3 linked regions of the Lichenihabitans psoromatis genome follow. The protein of the gene in region 2 binds, or shares a complex with, the protein of the main gene of each other region. Links are inferred from orthologs where the notes say so. Each region holds a gene or a part of one and is shown on either strand. Other genes may lie near its edges. The genes, in order: accB, accD and EY713_RS21105.

What was found.
Region 1: the proteins of accD (region 2) and accB are in contact, whole or in part, in a solved structure (PDB 8UXZ), measured with the Escherichia coli proteins. The link is inferred for Lichenihabitans psoromatis from one-to-one orthologs.
Region 3: the proteins of accD (region 2) and EY713_RS21105 are in contact, whole or in part, in a solved structure (PDB 8UXZ), measured with the Escherichia coli proteins. The link is inferred for Lichenihabitans psoromatis from one-to-one orthologs.

The regions. Positions count from the first base shown.
Region 1 is NZ_CP036515.1:3,938,245-3,948,154, reverse strand. Bases 3,662-6,481 are described here. They hold accB (acetyl-CoA carboxylase biotin carboxyl carrier protein), read right to left. Parts: upstream 5,388-6,481; coding sequence 4,935-5,387; downstream 3,662-4,934. Other genes in these bases: EY713_RS18375 (DsbA family protein), read right to left, coding at 5,976-6,481; aroQ (type II 3-dehydroquinate dehydratase), read right to left, coding at 5,501-5,947; accC (acetyl-CoA carboxylase biotin carboxylase subunit), read right to left, coding at 3,662-4,858. In the rest of the region: EY713_RS22860 (hypothetical protein), read right to left, coding at 1-49; EY713_RS18400 (RsmB/NOP family class I SAM-dependent RNA methyltransferase), read left to right, coding at 12-1,304; EY713_RS18395 (PAS domain-containing hybrid sensor histidine kinase/response regulator), read right to left, coding at 1,326-3,443; more of accC, read right to left, coding at 3,503-3,661; more of EY713_RS18375, read right to left, coding at 6,482-6,779; EY713_RS18370 (pyridoxal phosphate-dependent aminotransferase), read left to right, coding at 7,026-8,210; EY713_RS18365 (Rne/Rng family ribonuclease), read right to left, coding at 8,318-9,910. UniProt on the Escherichia coli protein: This protein is a component of the acetyl coenzyme A carboxylase complex; first, biotin carboxylase catalyzes the carboxylation of the carrier protein and then the transcarboxylase transfers the carboxyl group to form malonyl-CoA.
Region 2 is NZ_CP036515.1:1,269,543-1,279,537, forward strand. The notes cover bases 1-2,905. They hold accD (acetyl-CoA carboxylase, carboxyltransferase subunit beta), read right to left. Parts: upstream 1,948-2,905; coding sequence 1,054-1,947; downstream 1-1,053. Other genes in these bases: EY713_RS05920 (bifunctional folylpolyglutamate synthase/dihydrofolate synthase), read right to left, coding at 1-1,076; trpA (tryptophan synthase subunit alpha), read right to left, coding at 1,976-2,818; trpB (tryptophan synthase subunit beta), read right to left, coding at 2,823-2,905. Outside these bases: more of trpB, read right to left, coding at 2,906-4,040; EY713_RS05940 (phosphoribosylanthranilate isomerase), read right to left, coding at 4,058-4,765; EY713_RS05945 (putative bifunctional diguanylate cyclase/phosphodiesterase), read left to right, coding at 5,087-6,949; EY713_RS05950 (nucleoside deaminase), read right to left, coding at 6,964-7,428; EY713_RS05955 (pseudouridine synthase), read left to right, coding at 7,468-9,411; 16S rRNA (guanine(966)-N(2))-methyltransferase RsmD, read left to right, coding at 9,411-9,962.
Region 3 is NZ_CP036515.1:4,528,043-4,537,928, reverse strand. What follows is about bases 3,325-6,120. They hold EY713_RS21105 (acetyl-CoA carboxylase carboxyltransferase subunit alpha), read left to right. Parts: upstream 3,325-4,143; coding sequence 4,144-5,097; downstream 5,098-6,120. Other genes in these bases: EY713_RS21100 (L,D-transpeptidase family protein), read left to right, coding at 5,246-6,120; EY713_RS21110 (carbon-nitrogen hydrolase family protein), read right to left, coding at 3,325-3,913. Also shown: EY713_RS21130 (sarcosine oxidase subunit beta family protein), read right to left, coding at 1-67; EY713_RS21125 (hypothetical protein), read left to right, coding at 473-1,381; EY713_RS21120 (hypothetical protein), read left to right, coding at 1,677-2,051; EY713_RS21115 (alpha/beta hydrolase), read right to left, coding at 2,067-3,065; more of EY713_RS21110, read right to left, coding at 3,089-3,324; more of EY713_RS21100, read left to right, coding at 6,121-6,817; EY713_RS21095 (NAD(P)-dependent oxidoreductase), read right to left, coding at 6,929-7,801; double-strand break repair helicase AddA, read right to left, coding at 7,880-9,886. UniProt on the Escherichia coli protein: Component of the acetyl coenzyme A carboxylase (ACC) complex. First, biotin carboxylase catalyzes the carboxylation of biotin on its carrier protein (BCCP) and then the CO(2) group is transferred by the carboxyltransferase to acetyl-CoA to form malonyl-CoA.

The sequences.
Region 1 (9,910 bases), 2.7 Mb from region 2 along the record:
GCAAGACCGCAATGACACCGGCCGCTCGGCTCTCTGCCGCAATCGACATCCTGACCGTGATGGACCTTCAACGCCGCCCGGCGCCAGACTGCCTGAAGGAATGGGGGATCGGTCATCGATTTGCCGGCTCGAAGGATCGTGCCGCCATCGCGAGTCTCGTCTATGATTCGCTTCGCGTGAAAGCGTCGGCGGCTTGGCTGATGGATGCGGAAACGCCGCGTGCGATCCTGTTCGGCATGTTGCGCGACCTTCGCGGATTCGACGTCGACACGCTTGCCGCCTTGGCGACCGGGGAAGGGCACGCCCCTGCGGCGCTGAGCGACGCCGAACGCCTGCGTTTGACGGTGGCGACGCTCGACGATGCGCCCGATCATGTGCGCGGCAACTATCCCGAATGGCTCGCCGAGGCCTTTACGGCTGCCTTCGGGAGCGATGCCGCCGCTGAGGGGCGTGCGCTCGCGGCGCGCGCACCGCTCGACTTGCGGGTCAATATGTTGAAGGCCACCCGGGAGAAGGCCCTGAAGGCCCTCGCGCATCTTGGGGCCGAGCCGACACCGCGTTCTGATGTTGGCCTGCGGGTGCCTTTGGGCGACGACGGTCGGGCGCCGGCGCTCAGCACCGAGCCATCCTATCTCAAGGGTCACGTCGAGATCCAGGATGAGGGCTCACAACTTGTGACGCGTCTCAGCGGCGCACAGGCCGGCCAACAGGTGCTCGACCTCTGCGCGGGCGGCGGTGGAAAGACGCTCGCGCTCGCGGCCATCATGGGCAACAAGGGCCAGATCTATGCCACGGACGATGATGCCCGTCGTCTCGCGCCCATTTACGATCGCATCGCGCGCGCAGATGCGCGCAACATTCAGGTTCGCTCGCCCAAACGCGAGCAGGATGTCGTGGCCGATCTCGAAGGGCGTTGCGATCTCGTCCTCGTCGATGCGCCCTGTACCGGAACCGGCACCTGGCGGCGCCACCCGGATGCGAAGTGGCGGATGCGCCCCGGCGCCTTGGCTGAACGCCTGAAAGATCAGGATCTCGTTCTCTCGCAAGCATGTCGTTTTTTGAAGCCGGGCGGCCGCCTTGCCTACATCACCTGCTCGGTGCTGCGTGAGGAAAACGAAGACCGGATTGCTCATCTGCTCGGCGAGCGAAGCGACATGTCGCCGGTCGAGGTCTCGACCCTGACGCATGCGGCCGGCCTCGACGATCTTGCCTCGGTCGCATCGCGCCTGGGCCCGGGGCTGCGCCTCACCCCGCACACGACCGGAACCGACGGCTTCTACATGGCGGCGCTGGTCAAGGCCTGAACGGCAGGCGAGCCATAACCGCTATCGGGTTGTCCCCTCGATCATGCTGCGGATTTTGGCGCTGAGCACGTTCACCGCGAAGGGCTTGCTCAGCATCTCCATCCCCGGAGCGAGAAAGCCCCCGCGCACGGCGGCGATCTCGGCATAGCCGGTGATGAACAGCACCTTGAGGTCGGGCCGGATTTGGCGCGCCATTTCGGCCAGCTGCCGCCCGTTGACGCCGGGCAGACCGACATCGGTCACGAGTAGGTCGATCCGTTCATCGGACGAGACAATCGGCAAGGCCGAGGGGGCATCGCCGGCTTCAAACGTCCGGTAGCCGAGGTCCGCCAACACATCGAGGATCAGCATGCGGACGGCGGGCTCGTCCTCGACCACCAGAACGCAATCACCATTGGCGTGGCCTGTGACGGCTTCCGACGGTTCCGGCGCTTGGTGTTTCGGGTCTGATCGGTCTCGCGGCAGATACAGCTTGACGCTCGTTCCATGGCCGACTTCGCTATAGATCAGAACGTGACCGCCGCTTTGCTTCATGAAGCCGTAGATCATCGAGAGGCCCAACCCGGTCCCTTGGCCGATCGGCTTGGTCGTGAAAAACGGCTCGAAGGCTTTGGCGATCACGTCGGGTGGCATGCCGGCGCCGGTATCGCTGACGCTGAGCAGCAGGTAATCGCCCGGCTGAAGGTCGCCGAACGCATCGGCCGAGTGGCGATCGAGCCGCGCATTCGTGGTCTCGACCGTCAAAAGTCCGCCGTCCGGCATCGCGTCGCGCGCGTTGATCACCAAATTTAACAACGCGTTTTCGAGCTGGTTTTCATCGGTGCGCGCCAGCCACGCCGTATCCGAAACCCGGATATCGAGCGAGATGGACGGCCCGATTGTCCGCACGAACAAGTCTTGCATCGAGATCACGAGGCGGCCGACATCCACCGGTTTAGCCTCGAGCGACTGCCGACGCGAAAAAGCCAGCAGCCGATGCGTGAGGGCTGCGGCGCGGTTGGCCGAGACCATCGCCGCATCAATGAACCGCCCGATCTCATCCGCGCGTCCATTGGCGACACGGCGTTTGATGAGCTCCAGGCTGCCGATGATCCCGGTCAGCATGTTGTTGAAGTCATGCGCGATGCCGCCCGTCAATTGGCCCACGGCTTCCATCTTGTGCATCTGACGCAAGGAGCTCTCGACCCGCGCGCGCTCGGCCATTTCGGCGACAAGACGATCGTTGGCCGATTGCAGCGCGAGCGTGCGGTCGCGCACTTGCGCCTCGAGTTCGTCATTCGAGCGCTGCAAACGCTCCTCGAGCCGCTTGTCCTCGGTAATGTCCTGCGTGACGCCGACGAAGCGGATGCAGCGATCGTCTTCGAACAAGGTCGTGCCGTAGCTCGCGACCCATATGGTCGGAGTGGTGCCGTCACCGATCCGGTATTCCTGGTAGAAGTCATGTGAATGATGCGACTGCATCGCGGCGTTGATGGCCTGCTGGACGCGCTCGCGATCCTCGGGATGGATGAGGCTCAGAAAATACTCTGACTCGGAAGCAGCCCGGTCTGCATCTCCCGCCGTGGCAAAAAGCGCCTTATTGCGCTCATCCCAGAAGCGAGTTCCGCTGGCTATGTCGTGATCCCACCGACCGAGCTTAGCGGCCTCGGTCGCCAGCCTCATGCTGACCGAGGTGGCGCGGAGTTCATCCGCACTGCGCCTTTGCGCCGAGACGTCGTGGAAGCTGCAGATGGCGTAGATCGGTTCACCGCTCGGGCCCGCAATCGCGGCCGAACTGACGGAGAGTTGCAACGTCGTCCCATCCCGGCGTCGGATGAGAATGTCGCGATCTTCGATGGCGACGTGACCGCGCACGGTCTTGGCCAGCGAATAGTCATCGCAATCGAACGGCGTTCCATCGGCGTGAAGGCCGCCGAGAAGTTCGAGGTCGGCGACGGACCTTAACGCCGTGACGGCCTCGCCCAAAATCTCCTCGGCGCGGCGATTGTGAAAGACGATGAGACCGGACGGAATGTCCGCCAACACGATGCCGAGCGGCAACTGCTCGAGAACCGCATAAAGCGCCACGCTATCGCGCTGGAGCGTGCCGACCTCTCGCACGACCCTCGTCGCACTGGTCCGGATCTCGTCAACCGCCATGCGTCACCACCCGTAAGCGTCGAGGCTTTGAAAACGCGAGACGCCGTCGAGATGCGCCTTTATTGCGCCGACATGCCCCCATCGGCCAGGAAATGCTCGAGCCAGTGAATGTCATAATCGCCGTTTTGCATATCAGCATTCCGCACGAGAACGCGAAACAGCGGTAATGTTGTTTCGATGCCATCGATCACGAACTCGTCAAGCGCGCGGCGCAACCGCATCAGGGCCTCGCTTCGCGTGCGGCCATGAACCACGAGCTTGCCGACGAGCGAATCATAATTCGGCGGAATCAGATAGCCTTGGTAGACTGCGCTATCAACCCGGACACCGAGACCGCCGGGCGGGTGATAATAGCTGATGCGCCCCGGCGAGGGCCGAAAGTTTTCCGGGTTCTCGGCATTGACCCGGCATTCGATCGCATGACCCGACAGACGCACGTCGGATTGCTGAATCGTCAGCGGTAAGCCGGCCGCGATCTTGATCTGCTCGTTCACAAGATCGATCCCAGTGATCATTTCGGTCACCGGATGTTCGACCTGAATGCGCGTGTTCATCTCGATGAAGAAGAACTGGCCGTTCTCGTAGAGAAACTCGACCGTGCCGACCCCGATATAGCCGAGCTTCCGCATCGCAGCCGCGACGATCTCACCAATGTCCTCGCGCTGACGATCATCAAGCGCGGGCGAGGGGCCCTCTTCCCACAGCTTTTGATGACGGCGCTGGATCGAGCAGTCGCGCTCGCCGAGATGGATGGCGTTGCCCTTGCCGTCCCCGAGCACCTGGATCTCGATGTGACGGGGTTTTTCGAGATATTTCTCGAGATAGACCGCATCATCGCCGAAAGCTGCCTTTGCTTCGGTTCGCGCCATCGCAAGCGCGTCACTGAGGTCCGCTTTGGTGCGCGCGACCTTCATGCCACGGCCACCGCCGCCCGATGCGGCCTTCACCAAGACCGGGTAGCCGATCTCCTCTGCGACCTGCAGGGCTTCCTCATCGTCGGTGATACCCCCCTCCGACCCAGGGACGCACGGGATGCCAAGCGCTTTGGCGGTGCGCTTGGCCTCGATCTTGTCGCCCATGATCCGGATGTGGTCGGCTTTTGGACCGATGAAGGCGATCTTGTGTTCGGCCAGAATGTCGGCAAATCGCGCATTCTCGGACAGAAATCCGTAGCCGGGATGGATCGCATCCGCGCCTGTGATTTCACAAGCGGTCAGGAGGGCCGGGATGTTGAGGTAGGAGTCGCGCGCTGCAGGCGGCCCGATACAGACGCTTTCGTCGGCCAGCTTCACATGCATGGCTTCGGCGTCGGCTGTCGAATGCACCGCGACGGTGGCGATGCCGAGTTCTTTGGCGGCCCGAAGAATGCGCAGGGCGATCTCGCCGCGATTGGCGATGAGGATCTTTTGGAACATGAGGTTTCGCGCACTCTAATAAAGGCATGGCGGCAAACGGCCGATACCGGCCAGCCGAAGGATCGGTTCGGTGGCTTTACTCGATCACGAGGAGAGGTTCGCCATATTCGACCGGCTGCCCGTCATCGATGAAGATCGCGGTCACGGTTCCGGCGCGCGGCGCAACGATTTCGTTGAACGTCTTCATCGCCTCGACCAGCAATAGCTTTTCGCCCGCTTTCACGACGGAGCCGATCTCGACGAAGGCTTTGCTGTCCGGGCTTGCGCGGCGATAGGCGGTGCCGACCATCGGGGATTTGACGGCGCCTGGATGATCCGCGTCGCTGGGCGACAAAGCCGGCACCACAGCCGCTGGAGACAGGGCGGCCGCCACTGGAATGGTGGTCGTGGTCGCAACGGGGGCGGAAATCGCATGCTGATGCGAGGCGGGGGCCGGCGAGTAGCGGACGAGGCGAATTCGAAGGTCGCCCTTTTCGACTTCCAGTTCGGCGAGATCGCTTTCGCTGATCAGATGCGCGAGCTGCCGCATGAGGCTGGCGTCGATGCCGGTCTCGGAAACCGGACCTGCCCCATCGGAGGGCGCTGAGCCGGGTGCCTCGACAGCTTCGGGCGACTTGCCGCGCGATCGCACGCCGTTACGAATCATGAGTTGCTCTTGACGTTCGACGACAGGATGGACTCGAGCGCGAGCGTATAAGAGCGCGCGCCGAAACCCATGATGACGCCTGTGGCTACGGGGGAGACGAAAGAATGATGCCGGAACGGTTCACGCCGATGCGTATTGGAGAGATGAACCTCCACCACACTCGCCGCAACCGCTTTTATGGCGTCATGCAGCGCAATTGACGTGTGGGTCAAGGCTCCGGCGTTCAGAATAACGGGGTTACCCGCCTGACCGGCCTCTTGAATCCAGTCGACAAGATCGCCCTCGTGGTTGGATTGACGAAAGACGATGTCGACGCCGTGCGGAAGCGCCTGAGCCCGTAGGTCGCTCTCGATACTCGCCAGCGTATCGGTCCCGTAGATCGAAGGTTCGCGCGTGCCGAGAAGATTGAGGTTCGGCCCGTTCAGGACGAAGACGGTCGTCATCAGGCTTCAGTCGCCAGGCGTTTCGGGCTCACGAGCATTCCGCCTTGCCGCAACGCAGGTTGTTGTCGACGCGGCCTTTAAGTTCGTCATAGCCGACCGCACCAACGACGACATCCTTGCCGACCACATAGGATGGTGTCCCAGTCAGGCTCAACATATCGGCGAGCTGCATATTCTGTTGAATGCCGGCGCGAATCTCGGGCTTGTCCATGTCCTTGGCGATTTGATCCATATCGGCGCCAAGATCCTTGGCGACGGAGAGCGCCTGAGCCTTGCCGACGGGGCCGTGACTCGACAGCAGCTTGTAATGATACTGCCAGAATTTGTCGCCCTTGAATTGGTTCCGGACCGCACCCGCCACTTGCGCCGCCTCGACCGACCCCGGGCCGAGCACCGGGAAGTCTTTCAGCACGACTTTCAATTCGGGTTCGGATTTCAGCAACTTGGCGGTGTCGTCGAGCGCCCGCTTGCAGTAGCCACAATTGTAATCGAAAAATTCGACCAGCGTGACCTTGCCGCTCGGGTTGCCAAGCGTTGCCTGATAGGGCGAGTTGAAGAGGTCGGACGAACTCGTGTCGACCGCCTGCAGGCGTCGCGTCTCTTCGTCGTCCTTTTGCTTCTTGTCCAAGGCCGCGATCGCATCACGAACCACCTCAGGATTTTGCACAAGATAGTCTCGGATGATCGGGCCGAGCGCCGCCTTTTGGGCATCCGTGAACTCGGCAGCAGAGGCCGGAGCCACGATAGCGGAGCCGAGCATCATCGCCGTGGCGATGACCTCGAGGGGACGGCGGAAAACGAGCAGCGACATGGGCCGAATGTCAGAAAACATGACGATCTTTCAAAGCAGGGCGTTTCTTCGGCTTCAAGACAGCATGCCGAACCATCAACGAGTCCGATACACGCACTCTGAGATAGGGCGTTCTTGGGACATCGTCAAAATTCTTGGGACGTTGTCAAAACATCGATACCGCTACTGAAGAATCATGTCGGTATTGAGCCGCTGCCGACGATGCAACGCGGCTGTCGCGACCGTAAAGGCGTTTCATCCACCGCGATCTTGCTCTATGCGCGTGGCATGACAAACCAGCCTCGCCAAAAGCCGTATCGCCTCAACGCATCCAAGCGGAGCCAAATTACCTCGTTTCTGGCCATGGATGTCTTTAGCGCGGCCGGGTTGCGCGAGCGAGCAGGAGAAAGCATCCTGCATCTCGAGGTCGGCGAACCCGGTGGCGTTGCGCCCGAGCGCATTCGTCAGGCGGCGATCCGGGCGCTGGAGGCCGGCCGTATCGGCTACACCGAAGCGCTCGGACTTCCGGCGCTCCGGGCGCGGATCGCGCAACACTATCACGACACTTATGGGGTCGAGGTTACGCCGAACCGCGTCGCCGTCACCACCGGTTCCTCAGGCGGGTTCATCCTGTCGTTCCTGGCTCTCTTCGATGTCGGGGCGCGGGTCGCGATCGCTGCGCCGGGCTACCCGGCCTATCGCAACATCCTTGAGGCGCTCGGTATCGAGGTGGTGTCCCTGGAGACGACCGTCGCGAGCCGCCACGTCGTCGCGGCGGATATGCTGGCTCGCGCGCATGCGGAAAAACCGCTGGATGGCGTGTTGCTGATGAGCCCCGGCAACCCGAGCGGCACGATGATGACGACGGATGACCTCAGAGACGTCGCCGCGTTCTGCGATGGGGCCGGCGTGGCGTTCATTTCTGACGAAATCTACCACGGACTGACTTACGAGCGCGCTGCCGACACGGCTCTCGCCTTCTCCGACGACGCCATCGTGGTGAACTCCTTTTCGAAATATTACTGCATGACGGGCTGGCGCGTCGGTTGGTTGATCCTGCCCGAGGCGCTCGTTCGTCCGGTCGAGCGCCTTCAGCAGAGCCTCTCGATCTCGGTCCCGACCTTGAGCCAGATCGCGGCCATCGCGGCCTTCGACGCCACGGCTGAACTCGATCTCATCAAGCAGACCTATGCGACCAGCCGGGCTCATCTGCTCGACGCTTTGCCGCGGATCGGGCTCGGAGATTTTCATCCCGTCGACGGCGCTTTCTACGTCTATGTCGATGTCGGCCGGTTCACCAACGACTCGGTCGCCTTCTGCAACCGGATGCTGGCCGAGACAGGCGTGGCCGCGACGCCCGGCATCGATTTCGATCGCGACCGTGGTCATCGCACGATGCGGCTGTCCTTTGCGGGCGCGCCGAGTGACGTTCAGCAGGCGGTCACGAGACTGGGCGATTGGCTGAAGCCCTAAGACGAGCCTCGACGGATCGGCAGCCCTCAAGCGTCACGCGTGGCCGAAAAGCAAATCCCGGCACAAGGCCGGGATCGCTTTAATTTTTCGCGTGCTTCAGATGACCCTCACGACCCTGTCGTGAAGGTCGCTTTGGCGCGCTGCCACCAGCCTGACCGCTTCGGCCGGTCCGGGTCGACAACCTCGGCCTCAGCTTCGGTTGCAACCGGCTCGCTCGGGTCAGCATGAGGCGTGGGCGCCTCGGCGACAGTCTCGAGCGTGGTCGCAGGTGCGGGCACCGTCGGAGACGCGTTGCTCAACGGCAATTCCGGCTGCTCGCGCGACGTGGTCACCTGTGCTGGGTGGTGCTCGGCCGTATCCGCACCGACATCACGGTCGGCGGACGGGCGGCTGAGATCTGCCGACACCTCCGTCACGGCCTCGGCGACCCGCGCACGTGACCGGCGGGGACGCCGGGCTGGCGCGACCACCTCATCGACCGGGTCGGTGGCGGCATCGAGGCTCGCCGCAGGGGATCCCATGTCGAGATCGGCCACGCTGGCGGCTGCCGCCTCCGCGCTGCGGGTTGGGCGGCGCGGGCGACGGCGGCGCGGCGCTTCGACCGGTGCGGCCTCCGCTGTCCCAGCTTCGTCCGATACGGTGTCGGCAAGCACCGCAGGTTCGGCGGTTGCAGGTTCGATAGAGGCAGAGACGGGCTGATCCGCGTCGGCCAACGACAGAACAGAAACGTCGGTCGTCGTTTCGGCGACGATCGGGTCGGCCGTGACGTCCGCTACATTTTCGACCTCGTGATCGCCGGTGCTGCGATCGACCGTAACGGCGATATCGTCGCTCTCGCGACCCTCGAAGGCGAGTTCGCCAGCCTCTTCGTCCGTGCCGTCTGTCTCGTCGAGACCGGCTTCGCCACCTTGCTGTTCACCCTCGGATGTCGCGAACTGGCTCTGATTGTCACGCCCACGCCGACGCCGACGACGCTTGCGGCGGCGCGATCCATCGCCCTCACCTTCGCTGCGCTCGCCAGTCTGGCCGTCGCGAGCCTGGACAGGTTGGGCCTCGGAGCCGGTTTCGGTCTCGACCTCTTCAAATTCCTCAGCGGCGGCGTCGAGGTCGTCTTCTTCTTGCACCAGAGCATCGATGGCGGAAGCCGCGTGGCTCACATCCGGCCGGAAGCTCAGCAATTGCGGCGGCGTCGCTTCGGCCCCCCGATCGATCGCATGATAGACCGTGCCGTTCATCAGCGGATCGGAGAAGACGTTGATACAGACACCGAACCGGGCCTCGAGATCGAGCAGGTTGGCGCGCTTCTGATTGAGGATGTAGAGCGCAACGTCGGGCCGGGTGCGAACCACGAGGTTGTAGGCGGCCGACTTGATGAGCGAATCTTCAAGCAGACGCAGCACGTGCAGCGCGATCGACGACACCGACCGAACCGTGCCGGAGCCGGCGCAATGCGGGCACATGACGGTCGACCCTTCAAGCACGCCGGTCCGCATGCGCTGACGCGACATCTCGAGCAGACCGAAGTGTGAGATGCGGCCGATCTGGATGCGGGCGCGATCGTTCTTCAGGGCGTCCTTGATGCGCCGCTCGACGGCGCGATCGTTACGCCCTTCTTCCATGTCGATGAAATCGACCACGATCAGGCCGGCGAGATCGCGCAGTCGCAACTGGCGCGCGATTTCGTCGGCGGCTTCGAGATT
Region 2 (9,995 bases):
ATGCCGCAGACGATGACGAGCGGACGGCCGGCTCTCTCTTCCAATTCGGCCATGGCTTCGGCGAGCACGCGCCCACCATCGGCATTATGGCCCCCGTCGAGCCAGACCTCGGCGACATCGCCGAGCGCCTCGACGACGGGTCCGCGCGACAGACGCTGCAGCCGCGCCGGCCAGTCTGCGGTGCTGAGGCCGGTTTCGATCGCCGCGATCGGAAAATAGGGATCGAGCACCCGCATCGTCGCGATGGCGGCGCCCGCATTGATCTGTTGATGGCGTCCGGGGAGGCGCGGCAGTGGCAGATCGAGGAGACCTCTCTCGTCTTCGAAGACGAACCGGCCCCGTTCCTCGCGCGTGGCGAAATCCTGGCCGCCGATCTGAGGCGTGACGCGTAAGCGGTCGGCTTCGCGTTGCAACACCGCGATCGCGTCGGCGCCTTGGGCTGCGATGACGGCGGGAGAGCCCGCTTTCAATATTCCGGCTTTTTCGAACGCGATCCGCTCGATCGTCGTGCCGAGAAATTCCGGATGGTCGATCGACACCGGCGTGATGACGGTCGCGACCGGGTGAGCAATCACGTTGGTGGCGTCGTAGCGACCGCCGAGACCGACCTCGAGCAGCAGGATATCGGCGGGATGGCGGGAGAAGACCTCGATGGCCGCAGCGGTCAGGATCTCGAAAAAACTGATCGACTGGCCAGCGTTGACGCGTTCGCACTGGGCCAGAACGCTCGCAAGTTCCTCATCGGTGATGAGGACGCCGCCACCGACTTCGCCAAGGCGGATACGCTCGTTGAACCGGACGAGATGAGGCGAGGTATAGACATGAACCACGCGGCCCGCCGCTTCGAGCATGGCGCGCATGAACGCGACGGTCGAGCCTTTGCCGTTGGTCCCGGCCACATGGATGACGGGCGGAAGGCGCCGTTCCGGGTGGCCCAGTTCCGCAAGCAGGCGTTCGATGCGGCCAAGCGACAGATCGATCTTCTTGGGGTGCAGAAGCGGCAACCTGGACAGGATCGTGTCCAGGGTCTCGTCCGGTGGCATCATCGCAGCGTCACGCAGCAGCCGCGACATCATCGGGAAGGTCCACTGCGACATGCGGCGGCGTGTTCATCAAGATACCGCAGAGGCGGCCGAGCGTCGCCCGCATATCGCGTCGCGGCACGACGAGATCCACCATGCCGTGATCGCGCAGATATTCCGACCGCTGAAACCCCTCGGGCAGCTTTTCGCGCACGGTCTGTTCGATGACACGCGGTCCTGCAAAGCCGATCAAGGCCCCCGGCTCCGCGATGTGGATGTCACCCAACATCGCATAGGAGGCCGTGACGCCGCCGGTCGTCGGATTGGTCAGCACGACAATATAAGGCAGCTTGGCGGCCTTCAGCCGCCGGACCGCCACCGTCGTGCGCGGCATCTGCATCAGCGAAAACATTCCCTCATGCATCCGCGCGCCGCCCGACGCCGCGAAGAGGATAAAGGAGGTGCGGTTCTTCACGGCATAGTCGATGCCGGTCACCACGGCTTCGCCCGCCGCCATCCCGAGTGTGCCGCCGATGAAGTCGAAGTCCTGCACCGCGACGGTCGCGGACTGACCCTCGATCGTGCCAGCCCCGAGTTTGATGGCATCGACGAGGCCAGTCTTGGTCCGCGCATCCTTCAGCTTGTCGACATAGCGCTTCTCGTCCCGAAATTTTAGCGGATCGAGCGGCACGTCGGGGACGCCGATATCGGTCCAAGTGCCACCGTCGAAGGTCGCTTTAAGCCGCACATCGGCGGTCATCCGCATATGGTAGCCGGAATTCGGCACCACGAAGAGGTTGGCTTCGAGATCCTTATGATGAACCAACTGGCCGCTGTCCGGGCACTTCACCCACAGATTCTCCGGCGTTTCCCGTTTGAGGAACGAGCGGATCTTCGGCGGCACCACGTTCAGCATCCAGTTCATTCATGTCTCCTTGAGTTTGGGCTCTGCGTCAGGCCGCTGTGCTGATGCGGCGGCCGGCTTGGACGCCAGAGGCCAAGCTCCGAACAAACGCAACCGCAGCCGGAACCGTCTCGGTCGTGGCCCGGTCCTCGGCATCGAGGGTCGAAACGATGACCGAGATCAAGGCGGAGCCGACCACGACCCCGTCGGCATGAGACGCCACGGCGGCCGCATCGGCGGGTGTTTTCACGCCAAACCCCACGGCGACCGGGAGGCTGGTGTGCGCCTTGATCCGCATCACGGCCGCGGCGACGCTTGTGTAATCCGGGACCGCCGACCCCGTCACGCCGTTCACGGAGACATAATAGACGAAGCCGGAGGTGTTCGCGATGACGGCCGGCATCCGCTCGTCATCCGTGGTCGGTGTGGCGAGGCGGATGAAATTGAGCCCGGCCGCGATGGCGGGCCGGCACAATTCGTCATCCTCCTCCGGTGGCAGATCGACAACGATCATACCATCGACGCCGGCCGCGACCGCATCGGCGAGAAAGCGCTCGACCCCATGCACATAGATCGGGTTGTAATAGCCCATCAGGACGATGGGGGTTTCGCTGTCGGTCTCGCGGAAGTCACGCACCATGGCGAGTGTCTTGCGGAGCGTCTGCCCGGCCTTGAGGGCGCGAAGCCCTGCGGCCTGAATGACGGGCCCATCCGCCATCGGATCCGTGAAAGGCATGCCGAGTTCGATCACATCGGCCCCAGCGGCCGGAAGCGCCTTCAGCAGCGCCGCCGATGTGGTGAGGTCGGGGTCACCGGCCGTTATGAAACAGACGAGAGCGGCGCGGTCCTGTTCGGCGCAGGCCGAGAAACGTGCGGTCAGACGGGTGCTCATCGGATCACATCCCGCCGAGGTGGTCGGCGACTGTGAAAATGTCCTTGTCGCCGCGGCCACTCATGTTCAGCACCATCAGGTGATCCTTCGGCCGTTTTGGCGCGAGATCGAGGATCGAGGCGATCGCATGAGCTGGCTCCAGCGCCGGAATGATGCCCTCGAGCTTGGAACAGAGTTGGAACGCGTCGAGCGCCTGCTTGTCGGTCGCCGAGAGATAAACGACGCGGCCGATATCCTTCAACCATGAATGCTCTGGGCCGACGCCGGGATAGTCGAGGCCAGCCGAAATGGAATGGCCCTCGAGGATCTGGCCATCGTCGTCCATCAGCAGGTAGGTGCGGTTGCCGTGCAGCACGCCGGGTTTCCCACCCGCCATTGAGGCCGCGTGGGCCGGCGTATCAAGCCCATGACCGGCGGCTTCGACACCGAAGATCTCGACGGCGGCATCGTCGAGGAAGGGGTGGAACAGGCCGATCGCGTTGGAGCCGCCGCCGATACAGGCGATCAACGAGTCCGGCAGTCGACCCTCCTGCTTTTGCATCTGCTCGCGCACCTCGGTGCCAATGACGGATTGGAAGTCGCGCACCATGGCCGGATAAGGCGCTGGGCCGGCGGCTGTTCCGATGCAATAGAAGGTGTCATCGACATTGGTGACCCAGTCGCGCAGGGCCTCGTTCATTGCGTCCTTGAGGGTTTTAGCACCCGATTGTACGGCCCGAACTTCGGCGCCCAGCATTTTCATGCGGAAAACGTTGGGCTTCTGCCGCTCGACGTCCACGGCGCCCATATAAACGATACATTCGAGCCCAAAGCGGGCGCAGACCGTCGCGGTCGCGACGCCATGCTGACCAGCGCCCGTCTCGGCGATAATCCGGGTTTTGCCCATGCGCCTGGCCAGCAAAATCTGCCCGATCACATTGTTGATCTTGTGAGCGCCGGTGTGGTTCAGGTCCTCGCGCTTGAAATAGATTTTGGCGCCGCCGCAATAGTCGGTGAGGCGCTCGGCGAAATACAGAGGCGACGGACGACCCACGTAATGCGTGTGGAGATCGGCGGTTTCGGCCTTGAAGCCGGGATCGTCCTTGAACCGAGCATAGGCGCCCTCGAGTTCGAGGATGAATGGCATCAGGGTCTCGGCCACGAAGCGGCCGCCGAACACTCCGAACCGGCCATGCTCATCCGGGCCGTTCCTGAAGGAGTTCGGCATCCCTTGCGCGTTCATTCGTTCCTCCAGAAGCGTCATCGTGGTTCTCGCGGTAAAGTTGCGTCCGCGCGAGTCACGGGAGACTCGGCCATCGACGTCGCGGCACGACGCACCGCGAGCACGAAGGCGCGAATCTTGTCGGGATCCTTGCGGCCGGGGCTGCTTTCAACCCCCGACGACACATCGACGCCCGGCGCCCGCGTCAGTCGCAGCGCAGTCTCGACGTTGCCGAGCGACAATCCCCCGGAAAGCATAAACGGAACCTTGAGGTCAAGACCACTCAGCAGCGACCAATCGAACGGGACCCCATTGCCGCCGGGCAGGTTGGCCTGCGGCGGCGGCTTGGCGTCAAACAAGATCATGTCGGCGACATCGCCATAGGCCTGGATCTGTGCGAGGTCGCTCCGGGTCGACAGGCCGATCGCTTTGATGACCGAACGTCCCGTTCGTGCCTTGATGGCGGCCACCCGTTCGGGCGTTTCGCGACCATGCAGTTGCAAAAGATCGGGCGCGACCTGCTTCATCAAAGCATCGAGCGCCGCGTCCTCAACGTCCACCGTCAAAGCCACGATTTCGGCGCGTCCACGCGCCTGCTGGGCCAATTGTCGCGCCACGTCATGCGTGACATGCCGCGGGCTTCTGGCAAAAAACACCAGACCGACGAGATCGACACCCACCTCGAGGGCGACCTCCATGGTCGGCGCCGTCGACAGGCCGCATATCTTGATCAGCGGCGACAGCATGACTCGCGACGACTCCGAAGGGTTGAGGGTGACCTCGCTCACGAGACTTGGCTCATGAGCATGGCCGCATTGATCTTATATGGGACGGCCATAGTGGCGTCCAAGGTGGTGGCCGACGCCGTTTTCGTGCCGCAAGGTCAAGGAGACGAGCCGACCTCCAAACTTCGCTAGACCATTACGGTTTAATCGCGTCTGTTACGGCAATCGTTTACCTTGCTGCCGCAATGATAGCGCCACGAGTTTGGCTCATGCGATCTATTCACTCCTTACAGCCTATCATCACCAGATCAGAACCATGCGGCCATCCCGAGCGGAGCGATCATGCAGCCGGCCTATCTGCCGTTTAACGAGACCCAGCGCCTCGAAGCCTTGCTGGAGCTCCATATTCTTGACACCCCGGCCGATCCGCAATTCGACAGTTTCCTGGCAGTGGTGGCCGAGAGCCTGAACGTGCCGATCGCGACCTTTACGTTGATCGACGAGGAACGCCAGTGGCATAAGGCCATGGTGGGTCTGCCGGCGCGGTTTCAGGAGAGCCCGCGGGCAAGCTCGCTCTGCGCCCATGTGATCCTGGCTCCGGACGAAACGCTGGTGGTGGAGGATGCGCGGAGCGATGCACGCATGAAGGCGAGTCCTCTGGTGAGTGGTCCGCCTTTCATCCGCTTCTATGCCGGCCACGCGATCCTCGACGAGAGCGGGTTCGCGGTCGGCGCGCTCGAGATCATCGATCATAGCCCGCGAACCTTGTCCGATGAGGATCGGACGATGTTGGCGCGCTTCTCCCGACATGCGTCGTCGCTGCTTCGCGTCCATAAGCTGAGCTATGCGCTCCGGATGCAGCGCGAGGTGGATGGACTGACAGGTCTCGGCAACCGCCTGGCCTTCAATCGTATTCTCGAGGATGCGGTCGCTCGGGCCAAGACCGACATTGCCGCCTCTTTGGTTGGCGGCAAGGTCGTGGAAGGCAAGCTCCCGGAAGGGCTGGCGCTGCTATCCGTCGATATCGACGGGTTCAAAAAAGTCAACGACGTGCACGGGCACGGCTTTGGCGATGCGATCTTGAAGGATGTGGCTCGTCGCCTCCGCAATGCGATCCGCGGCAGCGACCGGTTGCTCCGCCTCGGCAGTGCGGAGTTCGCCATTCTGATGGCTGGGCCGTTCCTGGTCGGCGAACCCGAGGCGACGGCGCAACGCATTCATGCCGCCTTCGTGACGCCGTTTGAGATGGACGATCTCACCCTGCAGCTCAATCTGTCGATCGGGGTGGCGCTTTACGGCGAACAGGCCGACACGCCGGTGATGTTGCTGCAGCAGGCGCATCGGGCCTTGGCCGATGCCAAGCAGGCAGGGCCGGGTCAGATCCGGACGACACGCGATGGGGCCGCCGGCAATCTCCGGTCGGATCGTCGGATGGAAGAGGATTTGCGGAACGCCATCGAGACCGAGGGTTTCTCGATCTACTGGCAGCCGATCGTCGACCTTCGTCGTGAGGAATTGCATAGCTACGAGGCGCTGGCGCGGTGGAACCGGCCCGATCACGGCCCGGTCGCCCCAAGCACCTTTATCCAGGTGGCCGAACGCGGCGACCTGATGATGGCGATCGATAAGGTCATTCTCCGGAAGGCCTGCCGCGCCGCCGCCTCTTGGACCGATACGACAGGCGTGTCGGTGAATATCTCGCCGGAGTGGTTCTTGGCCGGACATCTTCCCGACATCGTGGCCGACACGATGCGGGAGACAAGCCTCGATCCCAGCCGGTTGCGGATCGAGATCACGGAAGGGTCGTTGATCCGGGATTTTAGCCGCGCTCTCAAAGACATCGAGGCTTTGAAGGCGATCGGGGTGCAGGTGACGCTCGACGATTTCGGTTTTGGTTTGTCGTCGCTCTCCTATTTGACCGAGTTTCCGTTCGACATCATCAAGCTCGACGGCAGTTTCGCGCGCCATCTCCGTGACAATTCACGCGCCATCGCGGTCGCGCAGGCCGCCATCGAACTGGGGCATAAACTCGGCATCAAGGTTTGCGCCGAGGGCGTCGAGGAATTGTGGCATCTCGAGTTTCTGGAGCAGCAGGGCTGCGATCTCGCGCAGGGCTACCTGTTCGGGCGCCCCTCGCCGATCCCCCAGGTGCCGGGCCGATGGGGCAAAGCGAAAAGCGCAGGCAGCACGATCGCCGCGGCCTGAACGGAACGGGGGCGTCAGCGACGCTCGGCAAAAAAGTCGCGTAGCAGCGCCGCAGCCTCGCCTTCCCGCAGCCCGCCATAGACGTCGGGGGCGTGATGGCAGGTCGGTTGACCAAAAAAGCGCGGTCCGTTGTCGACCGCGCCGCCCTTTGGATCGGAAGCCGCGTAATAGAGGCGACGGATGCGCGCGAACGAGATCGCGCCGGCGCACATCGCGCAAGGTTCGAGCGTGACATAGAGATCGCAATCCGGCAGCCGCTGCGATTGCGCCGTAGCGCAAGCGGCGCGGATCGCCAACACCTCGGCATGGGCGGTGGGATCGTGATCGGTGAGGGTTCGGTTCCCGGCCACGGCGAGCACCTGGCCGTTGCGAACCACCACGGCTCCAACCGGCACCTCGCCCCGCGCGGCAGCCTCTCGCGCCGCCTGGAACGCCAGCGAAAGCGGGTCGAATGTGGCTTTCTGCGCCTCGTCGCACATTGATGTCCCCAAATGTTTCGGCCTCTGGTATCACGGCTTATGACCGACACGACCGATAATACCCGCCGCCCTGGCCGCCCGGCCCGACGCTTCAGCCAACTGCAGCCGTTGATCCGGCGCGTTTCACCAAAATCCGTTGTCCTGAAGGCGGCATCCTCCGACCTGGACGCGGCCGCATCCGCGCCTGCAGCCGACGTGACCCCTGCGCTGCAATCCGATGAAGCGCGGATCGCGAAAGTGATGGCTCGGGCTGGCCTCTGCTCGAGGCGGGATGCCGAAAGCTGGATCCTCGCCGGCCGCGTCGCGGTCAATGGTCGGGTCATCGAAAGCCCGGCGCTCAACATCGGCCCGTCCGACGTCATCACGGTTGACGGTTCGCCGATCGAGAAGGCGGAGCGGACCCGCCTCTTCATGTTCCACAAATCGCGCGGGCTCGTCACGACCGCGAAGGACCCCGAAGGCCGTCCGACCATCTACGACGCTTTGCCGGACGATCTTCCCCGCCTCGTGACGGTCGGCCGTCTTGATATCAATACCGAAGGCCTGATGCTGCTGACCAATGATGGCGGCCTCTCCCGCATGCTGGAGTTGCCCTCGACCGGCTGGGTGAGACGCTATCGCGTCCGCGCCAATGGCTCGATCGATCAAGGCACGCTCGACGAGCTCTCGCGCGGCGTCACGATCGAGGGGATCGACTATGCCGGCATCGAGGCCAAGCTCGATCGCCAGCAGGGCGCCAACGTGTGGCTCACCATGGGTCTGCGCGAAGGCAAAAATCGTGAGATCAAGCGCGTGCTCGAACATCTCGGGCTGGCGGTGAGCCGTCTTATTCGCGTGTCGTTCGGGCCCTTCCAGCTCGGGGATCTGACCGAGGGCGCCGTCGAGGAGGTCAAGACCCGTATCCTGCGCGACCAACTCGGGCCGGCGCTCGCCAAGGAGGCTGGCGTCGATTTCGAGGGCCCGGTGCCCAGCGCTACGATCGTGACGCGCGAGGTCCGCCAGACCAAGATGGCCGAGCGACGCGGCATGCGCGATAAACGTGACGCCTCCACCGAGGATCGTGCCCGCCCGCAGCGTGCGTCGGCCACCGAGCCCCGTCGCCATGTCTCGGCGCTCCGTCAGCAGCGTGACGAGGCCGAGACCGATGGTCCGCGCCGGCGCACCCAACGCACCGCCACGGCCGATCGCAAGGGTCGCGCCGTCGCTGTCGAGCGGATCACGACGGCGGCCCGAACGCCCTCGACCAATGCCGCACCGAACCGAAATGCGCGCCGCTTTGAACAGGCGCGATCGGGCGACGATGCGCGACCCGGCCCGGGCATGCGGGTTGGCGGCACCCGTCGCCGCGACGAGGATGTCGGCGAGGAGGCGGCACCGCGTCAGGACGGCCGCCGTCCGCGCACCGTGCGCCAGGCCGATAAAGACTTTCGTCCCGCCCGACGCGAGGCAGCGCCGTCACGGCCGCCACGCTTCGACAATCGCGACGATCGCGCCGCGCCGCGTCCCGCACGGGCCGCCCGCAGCGACACCGGCGATGCGCGCCCCACACGGTCGCGAGATCGGGACGCTCGGCCGCAAGGCGGACAGCGTGATGACCGCCCGCGGTCCGATGCTCCGCGCTTCCCTCGGGACAGCGGGCGAGCCGGCCCGAGCGCGCGGGCAGGGTCCGACGAACGAGCCCCGCGTGGACAGGACGGCAAGGCAGCACGACCGCGCTTCACCTCGGGCGACAAGCCCGAAGGTCGATCCGCCCAGCGCCTCGAACGTCAGGCCGATCGACCGAACCGTCCGCCGGCGCGCGGCAAGACAGGGCAGGATGGCGGTTTCGGCGGCCGGTCTCGCTCCAGCGCCCCAGGGCGTCCGGGCGGAGACGATCGTCCGAAAGGCGGCTCGCGCCCCCCGCGTTCCGGCACCCGGCCGGGAACGGGCGGCGGTAAACCGCGAACCGGCGGCGGTGGTGGCCGTGGGCGTCCGACACCCTGATGCGGATCATCGGGGGGCGCTTCAAGGGGCGCAGTCTACTCGGCCCGACCACGCGCGACATTCGTCCCACCTCCGACCGGCTTCGCGAGACGCTCTTCAACATCCTCGATCACGCCTATGACGGGTCGGTCGAGGACGCACGGGTCATCGATCTCTTCGCCGGGACGGGTGCGCTCGGCCTCGAAGCACTGTCGCGCGGGGCGGCATTCGGCATGTTCGTCGATGACGGAACCGAAGCGCGGGCGCTTCTGCGTGGCAACATCGAGGCGCTTGGCCTGGGAGGCCTGACGCGGATTTTTCGTCGCGACGCCACCAAACTGGGCGCCTCGCCCGGTTTGCCCTTCACGCTTGCGTTTCTCGATCCTCCTTACGCGAAAGGGCTTGGCGGCCTCGCCCTTACGGCGCTCGACGAGGGCGGGTGGCTGGCTCCCGGCGCGGTCTGCGTCCTTGAAGAGGCGGATGATGCGGTGCCCGATCTGCCCTTGCGGTTCACGCAACTTGAGCGGCGCACCCAAGGCGACAGCGAAATCCGCTTCCTCCGTTACGATTGAGCCGCTGCAGACAGCGGTTGAGCCGTTCGACGC
Region 3 (9,886 bases), 3.3 Mb from region 2 along the record:
ACATCGGCGTCCACCCCGTCTGTCCCTTCCAGGCCTGCGAAAGAACTGAGAAAATCGAATAATGCACGGTCGTTCCGGTCCGGGTTCTCGGCTGGCGCAAGGGAGACCGGTCAGCCCTGAGCGACAGTCTACGCTCGGTTGCCCGTCGGGCTCAACCCGTCGTGAAGCCACAAAGGGTCGCAAAAATAAGCTCCAGCCATGTCATAGGCCGGTGCTTTCGCTTCGGACGAGCCCTCTCGGATGCGGATGGATGACGCTTGCGTGATGCCGCCGAACCCGAAGCACCCTTCTCCCAAACTCGTGGGATGTAGCCGCGCCACACTTGCGCAAATCCGTTCGGCTGCGCGGCAATGCGGCTTTGACATTGTGACGAACCGTCCGCACGGTGCCGATTGAGGCCGAACTGCGACGGCTGTGCGCGGAACGACGTCGCCGCGCCGGCATTGACGTTGCTGCTGGTCAACCCATCCACATGAGTAGCCGTTTGCCGATCGAGCATTCCAAGTCCAACCGAAGATGGGTCGCCCGAGTCGCGACGTCGCTTGTCGCGATCATGCTAGCGATGGTCGGGGGTGGGGTCGCCCGCGCCCAAATGGTGCTGCCCGGAGCCGTTGCGCCCGCACCCGCGGGCACGAGTGAAACGCCCAAACCTACCCGCGCCAAGTCAAAAGCGCCGCCGGACGAGCGCCATGCGGCGCCGCTGCAGGTCATCCCGGCGACCGCTCTGGCGGGCAAGACCTTGTCGCTGAACGGCGGCAAATCGCAAATCACCTTCGAGGCACGCGACAAGACATTGAGCGTGCCACATCTGACATTGACAGGCGAACTCATCTCCAATCCGCGCGAAACCTGTCAGATCGAAACGCCTTCGACGGCGATACCGGTGACGATGCCGGGTCGACAGGACGGCATCGAACGCGTTCAGATCACCTTTCCGGCTTGCCCCATCACGTTCGATGTTCTCGATGGCGCGGCGCTCGTGAACAAGAGTCAAGCCGTCTGCGTGTTCAAAGACGCTAATTGTCAGGTCAACCCGGTGGGCCTTTGGGGCCCACAAGCGGGCGATCTCGGTCCGGATCGGGTCAAGGAGATCGAGCATCTCCGTGCTCGGGCAGAAGCCGCGGTCCGTGAAAACTTCAAGGCTCTGGCGAAGTCCACGAAGGATCGGACCGCCATCATGGGTTTCGCCCGCGAACAGGCTCAATTCTCGTCGACGCGTGAGGAAACCTGCCGCGATTATGTCGGTGAGGGACGGCACGGCTTCTGCGCCACGACGATGACCGAAGCGCGCGCCTCCGTGCTGCGCGCCAAGCTGGGCGATAGTCTCGAAGTTAAGGCCGAACGGAAGCGCAAGCGGTCCGGACACGCCGCGAAGCCTTGAGCGGCGCCGAGGCGCAAGGCTAGAGCGGGATCCAGCCTGGACGTCTAAACTCGGCGACGGTTGATCGACGGTGCTGTCGTCGATGGTCGGCGGCTTCAATTGGGCGATGCTTCAGGATGTCTGCGGGGCGTGGGTGCCTCCGACCGACTTCATGGATCTTTGTTATCAGCACGTCTTATTGTCGTATAAACTAGGGGGCGCCAGTGTGAAGACGACGTCTTGTCGGCTTTCGCGGACGACTGGCGGAGACAAGCACACGCCGAATTTGAACGCCGCTTGTTTCTTGGGGTTGGTCGTGTCGCTTGCGTCAGTTCCGGTCGGCGCCTCCGCCGAGGTCATCGGCGTCGGCTATAAGGTGGTGCGCTCTGGCGATGTCGCTCCGATGGGGTTTCACTACCAAGTCTCGCATGAGTGCCGCTCGCTCGGAGCCATTGCGATCAACCTCGTCGTCGCGCCGCTTCACGGAGAGGTCTTGATCAAGGATAAGGTCGGCGAAATGACCTTTGGTGGGCAGAGCGCCTATTCGGCTTGTAACGCTCGTAAAATCACGGGTGTGCAGGTCTATTACCGTTCGGCCGCGGGGTATGTGGGTTTTGACCGCTATGTCGTCGAACGCGTGCTCTCCACCGGCAATGCAGAGTTGATCAAGGTCAATCTGTCGGTGAGATAGCGGTGGTCGCGCCAGCTAGCCCACCGTCTCAGTGAAGAACACAGCAGCCTGCCGGATGGCGTTCCGGGCTTCTGGCAGCCGCAGGCTCATCTGCATGAAGCCGTGATGCACGCCATCGTGGATCGCCAACCGGTGCGGCACGCCAGCGGCCTCGATTCGTTTGGCGAGCGCCACCGTATCGCAGAGGAGGGGGTCGAGGCCTGCGGCGTTGAGGAAGACAGGCGGTAGCCGCGCCAGATCCGGCTCGGATGCCTCGGCTGGCCAAACCAGCGGGTTGTCCCGCGCCGTGCTGCCGGGTGGAACATACCACTCCCAAAATCGCTGCATGCCGCTTCGCGTCAGGCCGAAACCCTCGGCAAAGCGCGTGTAGGACGGGCTCTCGAAGTCGTTGTCGTAGGCGCCGTAGAACAGCAGGCCGAGGTCGGGCTTGCGTCGGTCCGCGTCGATCTCGCTGAGGATGACGGCCAGCGCGAGATTCGCGCCCGCGCTGTCGCCCGCGACAGCCAACGGTCCATCGAAGCCGGGATCGTTCCGGTTCGCCACGATCGCTCGCCATGCCGAGACGCAATCCTCCAGCGGTGCTGGGTACGGATGTTCCGGCGCCAACCGATAATCCACTCCGAGCACGCGGGTTTGCGTGGCCTCCGCCAGCAGCCGCATGAAACGAGCATGCGATTGCAAGCCGCCGAAGGCCCAGCCGCCACCATGAAAGAACAGAATACAGCCCGGGATCGCACCTTTCGGCACCAGCAACTCCGCCTGAACGGCCGGGCTCCCGGCCAGCGTCACCATCTCGACAGAGGCCATGACCGGCAGTTCGCTATTCCAGCGCGCGTAAGCGCGGTCTTGCTGCTGCCGCGCCTCGGCAGGCGACATGTCGAGCCAGTTTGGCATCGTGCCATCCTGCTCGATGAGCCAATCCCACACGGCTTGCATGTCGGGCGAGCGCTTGGCGTCCGGCCCGAGCAGGATGTCGAGATCGACGGAGGACGGGGCAATCGACCTGTTGGTCACAAAAACGGTCTTTCTCGTCAAGGTCAGATCGGGAGGGGAACGCGGTGACGCGCCACCGGGATCATGGCCCGCACCTTGTCGACGCGGGCCGGATCGATACGGGCCGAGACCAGGCCGGGACCATCGCTCGCGCGGGCCACCACCAGTCCCCACGGGTCGACCACCAGGGAGTTGCCGTAGGTATGACGGATTTCATTGCCCTGCTGGAAAGCCCCCGTCTGCGCGGCCGCGCAGAAATAGGTTTCGGTCTCGATCGCACGGGCGCGGCAGAGCACGTCCCAATGGTCCTTGCCGGTCTGCATCGTAAAGGCGGCCGGCAGTGCGATCATGGTGGCGCCTTTATCGGCGAGGGCCTGGAACAGAGCCGGAAACCGCAGGTCGTAACAGATCGCGCAACCGACCGTGACGCCCTCGCAATCGTAGGTCACGACGGCATCGCCCGGCTTGATGGCGGTGCTCTCCTTGTAGTCGACGCCGTCCGGTGTCGTGATGTCGAAGAGATGAATTTTGCGGTACCGCGCCAATTCGCGACCGTCGCGGCCGAACACCAGCGTCGTGTTATGCAATCGATCGTCATGCGGGAGCGCCTCGAGGATCGATCCGGCGTGGATGACGATCCGATGCTTGGCCGCAAGCTCTTGGAGCATCGTATAGGCCGGGCCGCTCGGCAGCACTTCGGCCGCCGCGCGCTTCGATTGCCGGTCGCCGCCCATATAGTCGAACACTTCCGGCAGCAGCACCCAATCGGGGCCATCCTCGGCGACGGCGCGCTCGATCAAACTGCGGGCGGTCGCGAGATTGGCGGTCTTGTCGCTGACCGAGTTCATCTGCAGGAGTGAGACTTTCATCGGCGTGGATCTCGCGGATTGTCGGGGTCGGCGCAATGTTGGATGGCGGACGCCTCGCGTCAATGCCGTTGCGCCATGTCGGCCGGCTGACGCACCAGCGCGAACTCCTGCTCCGGCTTGACTTCACCGGGGCGAGCCGTCAGGTTCCCGGCGCTTCCCGCGACCTGGCGCCGCCAGCGTCAGATCGTCCTTCTCCTTCCCTCAAAATCAGGCGATCCGGTTCGAGCTTCATGCGTACATATCTCGATTTTGAAAAGCCCGTGGCCGAGATCGAGGCCAAGATCGAGGAGTTGCGAACCGTCGCGGCGGCCGATAATGCGGTGCCGATCGGCGAGGAATTGACTCGCCTCGAGGTCAAAGCCGCCAAGGCGCTCGCAGACCTCTATGTCGGTCTGACGCCGTGGCAGAAAACCCAGGTGGCGCGGCATCCCCAGCGCCCGCATTTCATCGATTACGTGAAAGCGCTGATCACCGACTTCACCGCCTTGGCGGGCGACCGCAACTTCGCGGAGGATCAGGCGATCATCGGCGGGTTCGGCCGCTTCCAGGGGCGGTCTGTTTGCGTCATCGGGCAGGAGAAGGGCTCCGACACCGAAACGCGGCTGAAGCATAATTTCGGGATGGCTCGGCCTGAGGGGTACCGCAAGGCCGCGCGGTTGATGGATATGGCCGATCGATTTGGCATTCCGGTCATCTCGCTGATCGACACGGCCGGTGCCTTCCCGGGCATCGACGCCGAGGAGCGCGGACAGGCCGAGGCGATTGCGCGGTCCACCGAAGCTTGTCTGGCGCTGGGATCGCCCAATGTCGCGGTCGTGATCGGCGAGGGTGGCTCGGGCGGCGCGGTCGCGATTGCGACGGCCAACCGTGTGCTAATGCTCGAACATGCGATTTATACGGTCGCGTCGCCGGAAGCCTCGGCGTCGATTCTTTGGCGCGATTCGTCCCGGGCCGAGGATGCGGCCACCAATATGAAAATTACGGCGCAGGATTTGCTGCGGTTTGGCATCATCGACGGTATCGTGGCCGAGCCACCGGGTGGCGCGCATCGGGATCCCGATGCGATCTTTGCCTCGACGGCCGATGCCGTCGCCAAGTCGCTCAAGGCCTTTGAAGGCCAATCGCGTGACGCCATCATCGAGGCGCGCGCCGAGAAATTCCTCGCCATGGGCCGCAAGCCGTAGACTCTAGAATATTTAAGTCACACAGGAACTTTTTCAAATTCCCTGAATCTGGCCTGCGATTTCGTTGTGGTAACGTGGCGGTAAGGGTACAAGCGGCACGTTCGATTTAGCGCTTTAGCGGTGCTCAAATGCAGCGGAACTCATCAGCATGTCGGTAAGCCATACGATCCGCAGACTCGTTGTCCTGGCGCTCGCGCTCGCCGGAGCGGCTCTCTTGGCGGGTTGTGAAGAGACCGGATCGTCGACGAGCTATCGCGCTTTCGCTCCGATCCCGCCTGCGACCGAACAACTGATGGCCACCAAAGGGACGATGAAAGACGCCCCGATGCTAATCCGCGCCTATAAGAAGGAAGCGGAACTCGAGGTCTGGAAGCGCAAGCCCGATGGGAAATACGTTTACCTGAAGACCTTTCCGATGTGCCGCTGGTCGGGCCAACTCGGTCCCAAGGTGACCGAGGGAGACCGGCAGGTGCCGGAGGGATTTTACACGATCACGCCGGGCCAGATGAACCCGAATTCGCATTACTACCTGTCGTTCAACGTCGGCTATCCCAACGCTTACGATCGGGCTAATGGGCATACCGGCGGCTCGATCATGGTGCATGGCATCTGCTCGTCGGCCGGTTGTTTCTCGATGACCGATAAGGAAATCGAAGAGATCTACGCTCTGGCCCGTGAGTCGTTCGCTGGCGGTCAGCGCGCGATCCAGATGCAATCTTACCCGTTCCGCATGACGGCCGAGAACATCGCCAAATTGCGTCTCGACCCCAACATGCCGTTCTGGCGCGAATTGAAGAAGGGTTCCGATCTCTTCGACGTGACGAAGACGGAAACGCCAGTCGGCGTTTGCAACCGTCACTATGTCTTCGGTGCGAGCCCGAAGGGAGATGCGCGCTTCGATGCTTTGTCGAGCTGCCCGCCCTTGAACGAAGATCCGGCCGTCAAGGCCGAGGTCGCGGCGAAGGAACAGCGGGACAATGCTGAAGTCGCGGCGCTGGTCACCAAAGGCGTCAAGCCTGTGCGGATCATCTATGCGGATGGTGGCCAGCACGAGTCGTTCGCGCATCAGATCGCCGACGTGAGCCGCGCCGATGCGCTCGCGGCAGGTGCCACCGAGATCGCTCTCGATGCAGGGCCGAAGTCGAAATCTGTTGCGGTTCAGGTCGCTGCCGCCAAAGCCGCTTCGAAGGTGCTGCTGGCGAAAGGCAATGTTGGTTACGTTCCGCCGACCGTCGCGATCAACGAAACCGGCTCGATCAAGCCGGTCGCGGTGCCGTCCGCACCGATCGCGGTTGCCACTAACACGACCACGGTCGCTGCATCGGCGCCCGTCGGTGCCGTCTTGCCGATGAAGACCGCGCAGGCCGAAATGCCGGCCACCTTCAATGCTGCGCCGTCGGCCTATGCCAAAACAGAGACGAAAGATGAGCCGCTTGGCTTCTTGAACAAGTGGATCAACCTGAATGGGCCGAAGCCTGAGGCCGCGCCTGTCGTGCAGGCCTCGGCTCCCCCGGTGCAACTGATCACCACCGGACCGGAGAGCATCAATCATGGCCCGTTGACGGCCCGGAAACTGGGTGCGGCGGCCAGCAAGGCGCATAATCGCGAAGCGGCCGCTCCAACCAAGACTCACGACTTGACCAGCACGTTGCCGAAGGCGACGACGGACCATGCCCCCTTGCCCAAGTCGGCGATGGCGACCACGTCGACCGTGAATTAAGCTTAACCTGCCAGAGACTAGGCCTCCCAGAGACAAGGCTTGCGAGCGAAGAGGCGCGGCGGATCACTCTTTATCGCTCGCCCTCTTGGGTCGAGCGGCTGAGCGCTCGGATTAGTGATCCTGCCCGGCGCGTCGGAATGTGACTTTCGATAAGGCGGTCCAATCGAGGCCGCCGTCGCCATGCGCGATCGCATCGATGAACCCATCGCGGAGAAGGCTGGCGATCGGCATCGGGACATTCACGGCTTCGGCCGCCTGCATGGTCAAGCGCACATCTTTCGCGCCGAGCGTCAGCTTGAAGGCGGCCGGCTCGAAGGCTTGATCCGCGATCAGCTTGCCATAGCCCGTGTGGATCCGGCCGCCGAAGAGCGTCCCGGTCAGCACCTCCATCAGGTCATGCGGATCGACCCCATTGCCCTGCCCGAGCGCCATCGCTTCCGCTATCGTCTGCACCGAGGCCGCGATCATGTAATTGCCCGCGAGTTTGACCACGTTGGCGCGATAGGGCTCGGGGCCGAGCCGCCAGACCTTCTGACCCATGGCTTCAAAGAGCGGCATCGCCTTTTCGATCAGGGTCGGATCGCCGGCCGCCAGGATGTTGAGCTGCGCCGCGACGGCGACCTCGGTTCGGCCGAACACGGGGGCGGCAATATAGCCCAGTCCCGATGCAGCATGCGTGTCGGTCAAAGCTTTCGCCAGCGCCACCGAGATGGTCGCCATGTTGATGTGGAGCAATCCCTTGGGCGCTTTGTCGAGCAACCCGGCAAGCGTCTGTTCGAGGGCCGCGTCATCGGCCAGCATGGTAATGACCGCATCGCCCGCAAAAGCGTCGGCCGCAGTCGCGACCGCCACGGCCCCGGCCGTCGTGAGATCCTGAGCCGGTCCGGGTGAGCGGTTCCAAACCCGCACCTGATGGCCGGCGCGCAACAAGTTGGTGGCCATGGCGCGTCCCATATGCCCAAGCCCGATAAAACCGATATCCATGTCAAACTCCGATTGTTTTGGTGCAACGGGGGCTGCCTGCTCGGCCACTCAGGCGTCGAGTCGCCCCCTTCAATGACGTCAACGCGGCCCGAGCGTCGAAAGCGCCGCATCGAGATCGCCGGACGCAAGTTCCATCACGTGCGGCCCTTCGGTCCAGATCAGGAAAGCCCGCACGACCCGGCCGTGGTAGAGCGGCGACACGGCGGCACGGTAGAGCGCCAATTGGACCATGTAGGACGGCGGAACGGTGCCGCCACGCGGAGCAGCCCCGGTCTTGTAATCACCAATCCAAATCGCGTCGTCGGTCACCGCGATCCGATCGATCTGCCCGGTGACATCGACCTCATGTCCGGCGACGTCGACGCGGGCCGCGATCGCCACCTCGGCCTGCGAGCCCGGCCCGAACAACGGCAAAAGCGCCGGTTCGTCGAGCACGCGTAACGCCGTCGTGACGAGCTGGTCTCGCTTCTCCGCCGTGAGCCCGCGGCCCTGCGCCGCGAGATAGCGCAAGCCGGCATCGCGGCGGCGAGGGGTGGCGACGGCGGGGAGATGCTGCAGCAGCCGATGCATAAGCCGCCCGACGAGGGCCGCCTCGCGCTGGGCGGTTGGGCGAGGACCGACCGCGAGGTCGCCCGCGTCGCGGGGAGGTTGGTCGGCTGCCCCAAGCGCGTTGGACGGGCGGATTGGCGGCGCGACCGCAACCTCGCGCGGAGCGGGGCGGTTCAGCCATGCCGGGGCTTCCACAGGCAAACCCGCTGGTGCCGCGACCGCCATCGTGGCCTCGCCCATCGGATCGCTGCGCCTGAGGATCGTATCATTGGCATCCCATGGAGCCGGTACCGGCTCAAGGCCGAGGTCGACCGCCTCGATCATCTTGTACCAGCTATCGGGGGCGGGGTCGTTTTTGCCGTGGAACCCGCCGATATAGAGGCGTTCCTCGGCTCGCGTCAGCGCCACATAAAGGAGACGCCGATGTTCATCGAGCGTCGCCTCCCAGCCGGCCAAGCGCCGATCGGCCACCGCTGGCGTGTCGGCATCGCTTTTGGGCGACCAGACCAGCAGACCCGGACGAGATCCGCTCGATTGCTCGCCGTCGAGCCGCTCCTCTTCGAGCCGCTCGCCGTCGAGCCAGAACAACTTCGGATCGTGTTGCTTCATCGGCACGCCACAGGTATCGGGCAGGAACACGATCTTGGCTTCGAGACCTTTGGCCGCATGAACCGTCATGACCCGAACCGCGTCGCCGGCCGCGTCCATGTCGCGTTTGACTGAAAGCTCAGTGCCTTCCAGCCGGGCCAAGAAGGCCAGGAGCGACGGCGCGCCATCGCGCTCATGCGCCAGCGTCAGGGCCATGAACTCGTCGATCACGTCGCCGGCTTCGGGGCCGAGGCGCGACAGGAGCTTGCGACGGCCTCCGTCCTGACCGAGCAGCCGCGTATAGAACGCGAAGGGCGTCAGTGTCGCGGCCCGGTCGCGCCAAATCGAAAGCCAGTTATCAGCCGTCCGGTCCCGGTCGTTCGTGGATGCCGCGATCGCCTCGGCAAGGCTACCGCCTCGCTGTGGGGCGAGCCGCAGCAAATCGTCGTCGTCGAACCCGATCAGCGGCGATTTCAGCGCGCAAGCGAGCGTCAGGTCGTCGTCGGGCAGCAAGGCAGCGCGCCCCGCCGCCGTGAGATCCATGACGGCGATATGATCCGTGAGATTGACGCGATCGGCCCCCGCGACGGGCACGCGTTTGTCCTTCAAGGCCCGGATCACCGCATTGAAGAACGGCCCGCGCGAGCGCACGAGAATCAGGATGTCACCGGGGTGCACGGACCGGCGACGGTCGGAGGGGCCGTCGTGAACGGTTTCGGTCGAGCCGGGTGCGATGAGCCGCGCGATCGTGTCGGCGACGCGACGTGCCATCACGACGGCAGGATCGGACGCGTCGGGCAGATCGACCGGCAACCGCCAATCGGCGGGTTCGGGCGCCGGTGTCGGCCCGATCGGCCTCCACAGTTCCACGAGGCCCGGAATGGCGCGCTTCAAAGCTTCATGCGGCATCACGCCATCGGCTCCAGCCGAGAGCCCGCGCGCATGCCC